DNA from 2 places in the Exiguobacterium sp. s56 genome. Region 2 is predicted to be linked to the other one. Evidence: predicted binding sites of a transcription regulator. Region 2 holds the regulator's gene; the other holds the start of a gene.
The links. The regulator NrdR, encoded in region 2, represses ribonucleotide reductase genes. The targets are predictions, from matches to a motif close to AACACNATATATNGTGTT.
Positions count from the first base shown of each region.

Region 1: a site for NrdR is predicted at 1,190-1,207, ahead of KNP71_RS02435 (anaerobic ribonucleoside triphosphate reductase). Genes of this name have one in related genera too.

Region 1 covers NZ_JACSLR010000001.1:464,560-466,969, reverse strand. The annotation lists gene KNP71_RS02435 (anaerobic ribonucleoside triphosphate reductase) at 1-1,173, opposite strand, end outside; gene KNP71_RS02430 (formate/nitrite transporter family protein) at 1,362-2,204, opposite strand.
Region 2 covers NZ_JACSLR010000005.1:65,856-68,265, forward strand. The annotation lists gene KNP71_RS06825 (DnaD domain protein) at 1-1,131, opposite strand, end outside; gene nrdR (transcriptional regulator NrdR) at 1,174-1,641, opposite strand; gene KNP71_RS06835 (hypothetical protein) at 1,654-2,025, opposite strand; gene speD (adenosylmethionine decarboxylase) at 2,137-2,410, opposite strand, start outside.

The DNA.
Region 1 (2,410 bases), on a different contig from region 2:
CAGTACATCCCGTAGCTCTTCTTCCGCCTGAAGTCTCTCGCTGCCCCTCCAGACGTGTTGAGCGTAAAGGAAGCGGAATTCGTCGGCATGACGCTTCGCTTGATAGTCGTACCGTTCGAGCAATTGATCGATGGCGACGTCGACGTAGGCGTCGAGCGTCTCATAAAATGTATGGATGTCCGAAGCGACGAGCGCCATCTTGACCAAGTTCAAGGTCGAGAACGATAAATTGCCTCGTCCGATCGACGTCTCGGCGCCATGACGATTCCCCATCACTCGTGTCCGACACCCCATATAAGCGACTTCTGAGTCATGGCTCCCATCATAATATTGCAAGTTGAACGGGGCATCGACGAACGAGAAGTTCGGGAATAGACGCTTGCCCGTTACGCGACAGGCGAGTTGGAACAAGTCGACGTTCGGATCGGTTTCATGAAAGTTGACGCCCTCTTTTACTTTAAAGATTTGAATCGGGAAAATTGGCGTCTCCCCGTTGCCGAGCCCTCGTTCGGTCGCATGCAACAACTCGCGGATGAAAATTCGACCCCAACGGCTTGTGTCGGTCCCATAGTTGATGGAGACGAATGGCACTTGGCCGCCTCCTCGCGAATGCATCGAATTGGCGTTATGAATGAACGCCTCACACGCTTGATACGTCGCTGTGATTGTCTCGGTCTCAGCGACTTCGAGAAGTTGCTCGGTCGACCATTCGACCGGAAGCTTCTTGAGCCGCTCGAGTTGACGTTCATACGTCTTTTCGACGTATGGCGCTAAATCGACATCGAACATCGGGAACGCTTGACCCCCGTGTTGCATATTCTGATTCGCTTGAAGAATGATCGAAGCGAGTGCCATCGCCGAACGGATGTCCTGGGGTGGTCGAATCGTTCCGTGTCCGGTATGAAATCCGTTCGTCAGCAACTCGCCGAGCGGGATTTGACAACACGTCGTCGATCCCGTCACGTAATAGTCGGCATCATGGATGTACAAAAAGTTGTCTGCGACGGCCTGACGTGTCCGCTCTGACAACAAGTACATTGTCGACAGCTGTTTCGATACTTCCGAGGATAATCGTGCCAGTTTGCCAAGTGGTGATTTCCCGTCGACGTTGGCGTTCTCTTGTACGAGATCTTGATCTGGGAGAACACAGACATCTTCATAAAGCTGGAGCATGTTCACTCCGCATCACCTCACTATATATTGATATGAATCGAGTTCATAACTCGATTCAATTCCATATATAGATTATGTCATGTTTGAGCATGGAGATGTGGAGTCTAAATTGTGAGCGTTGGTTGTGATATAAACGCAAAAACAGCCGAGCCCGCATCTGGACTCGACCGTTCTTCAAGTGACCCAACTTATAATTCTTTAGCCGGTTTCACGATTTTTAATTCAACTTCTTCTTTTTCCTCTGACTCTTGGGCTTCGCGCAAGCCTTTCGCGTTCAACCACGTATAGATCGCACCCATGAACAAGGCGCCGCCGATGATGTTACCGAACGTGGCCGGAATCAAGTTGTGGATGGCGCCGGCAAAGCTAATCGCCTCAGGATGTGGAACGACGAGCGTGAGCGCAAACAAGACGAAGTTGGCGATGACGTGATCAAATCCTGACGCGAAGAAGACGGCGACGAGGAAAATCATCGAGAAGATTTGAGCGAACTCATTTTTCATCTGTTTTGGTAAGAAAATCGCGAGACAGACCATCCAGTTACAGAAGATGGCACGGAAGAAAATCTCGACCGTCGTATGATGCATCTTGCTCTCGACGACCGCGAACAGCCAGTTGTCCATCCCGAGTTCTTGGATGACGCCGGTCGGGGCGAGCAACAAGGCGAACAAGACGCCACCGAGCGCGTTCCCGACGAAACAAAGTAACCAGACGAGCATCGTGTCACTGAGCGTCGTATAGCCGCGTAACGTCGAGGTCGTGAAATACATTGTGTTCCCCGTGAACAGTTCGGCTCCGCCGTAGATGATCATGACAAGCGCGATCCCGAATGAGAACCCACCGATGAGTGTCGTGAACGGCGAATCGATCAAGTACATCCCGTTGACAACTTTAAGTGTGAAGATTGAAGCGAATCCGATAAAGATCCCCGCGAGCATTGCCCGTAAAAAGTATTCCATTGGCCGATAATGAATCATTTGCGAAGATGCCTGAGCTTTTTTCCGTAATGATTCGAGTGCATGGATTTCCATTGATGCCATGTCACAAACCCTTCTTTCTGTTTGAATGAACCCATATAATAAGAACGAACATGTGAAATCATTAACAATATAAGCCCGAATCCAATAAATTGCAATCGACCTTGGACCTTGTTGACACATTTTTCACATCGTAATCGTTTACATTTGTCGGATTTGTGACGAAAAAAACGACCCTTCGCAAAGGGTCGTTCGATACA
Region 2 (2,410 bases):
TTGTGTCGCTTCTTGTTCCAACGCGTCTTTGGCGTTTAAATAGCCCGCCGTCTTCCAACTCGTCGCGATCCGCATGACATAGTTCTCACTGAGCCGCGTCTGCTTCTTCACTTCGATACAGTAATAGAACAATGCATTGATGACACTTGGCGCGAGCCCGAGCGTATCGACGAGATCGATAATGAGTTGCTCGTCACTCTTCGACAGTTGTGGCGTCTTCCGTAACGTCGACACGTATTGATGCGGATGCGCTTCTTCCATGACCGTCACGTCATGCAAATCACCAATTTCCGCCTTTTCGATTTCATCTGACTTTACTTTCCGATGCCGTGTCTGTTTCTTCTTCAACTGCAGCACCATCTGGCGGCAGCCGTCGCGCTTCTCTTGCTCGCTGAGCGGGAGATACGCCTCGTGGACGAAATACTCCTTCAACATCTCGGCCATCGTCTCTTCATCGATTTGGGAGACATAGGCGAGTTTCGTAATCGTCTCATCGAGCTTCTTCGTGAAGAAACCGACGGGGAAGTTCGTCAGTTTTTTGACGATTTCCATATCGAACGTATAGTTGATCTCGATTTTTGCGCGGTCGGGTTTCTCGTAGTTCTTTTGGGTGAACGCCATGTGATTCACACCTTTGACGTCGAACACTTCATTAAAGTCTTTCGTCACCTCGATAATCCCGGCCGGCAATGGATCAATCGTGAATCGTCCTTGCAACTGTTTGAAGCGGACTTCCCCGACTTTATAGAAGAGAAAACTCGACAACAGTCCGTCGTTCAAGAACGTATGGGGTGCGAGCGGGACACGCAGTTGATACACGTACTGGGTCAAGCGCTCGTCTTTCGTCTTATATGTCCGGACGAGACCAATCGCCTCGAGCCGGAACAGACAGTCCGTCAGCTCGTTAATCGAGTAGTCGAGCATCTCACAGAGCGCGCTGTGCGACATATAGTTCGATTTCATCTTTCCGGGTTTCAGCTCGCTCCAAAGCGTCTGATACATCGCGAGCGCCTTCACGCCGATGACCGGCTGATATAAGTGATACAACGACTGATACGACTCGCGATCGATGAGCCCGGTGCTCATAATCAACAGTTCGTCAGTCCCGTACAGGATTCGTTCTTTTTCCATGATAGGTCTCCCCTGAAAAAAGGCGACCAGCAGGCCGCCCCTCTAGTTGGTCGATTTTTCTTGCTTCATTAAATCTTCAAGTTCTTTAAAGAACACAGAGATATCTTTGAACTGGCGATAGACGGACGCGAAGCGGACGTAGGCCACTTCATCGACACGTGCCAATTCATTCATCACGAGCTCACCGACTTGTTCACTCGGAATCTCCGATTGGCCAAGGGCCCGTAGCTGCTGTTCGACTTTCGTGACCACACCTTCGAGTTGTTCCAGCGTGACCGGACGTTTCTCGCACGCCCGAATAATGCCGCGAAGCACTTTCTCCCGGCTGAACTCTTCCCGATTCCCGTCTTTTTTGACGATGATGAGCGGGGTCTGTTCGACCGTTTCAAACGTGGTGAAGCGATAGCCGCACTCCTCGCATTCGCGACGGCGACGAATCGAATAGAAATCTTGTACTGGTCGGGAGTCGAGCACTCTCGTTCCATTATGATCGCATTTAGGACAACGCATGCTCAGCCCTCCTTATCGTTCGACAGATTGATTCCCGATGGCGCGGAGCGGGAATTTCACTTGCAGCGCCTCATAATATGTGGTGACGATTTGACCAAGGTCCGGCCCGAGCATCTGATCCCGGTTCAACGTGAAGTCGACAGCCGTACGTCCGCCATCCACTTGAATGACTGTCGCCAGCGCGTCCCAGCCGTCGCCGTTAAACGCCACTTCGCCCCGGTCTGTATCGACACGGCGAACCGTTTGTCCTTGTGCCTCAATTCGTTCGCGGAGCCACGTGAGCACGGCGGTCGGCGATGCTGCCACGTAACGTGTGCGCAGCGCCTCATTTTTATGCGAATCGTCCGTCTGGACATGTGTTTGAAACTTATCCAATAATCCCATTATCCACCTCGACACCTTATTTATATAGGTTAAGCATATCAAAATTAAGCGGTTAACAAAACAATTAAAAGGGCTGACCGAAATTCGGCCAGCCTCAAAAGGTCAATCTGATTATTTGCTGATTGCAACTTGCGCTTCCGGAACACGAATCGGTCCCATTCCGCGATCAAGTTTCACGTCCTCACGAACTTTTGCTTCCAAGCCTTCCGCGATGTACTGCGAAGCTGTGGCCGGATCGATTCGGTCCCCACATGTGAACACATCGACTGATGCGTAGCCATGCTCTGGGAAACTGTGAATCGTTAAGTGTGATTCTGAGATGATAACAACTCCACTTACACCGTGTGGCGCAAATTTGTGGAAAGCGACTTCGCGGACTTCAGCG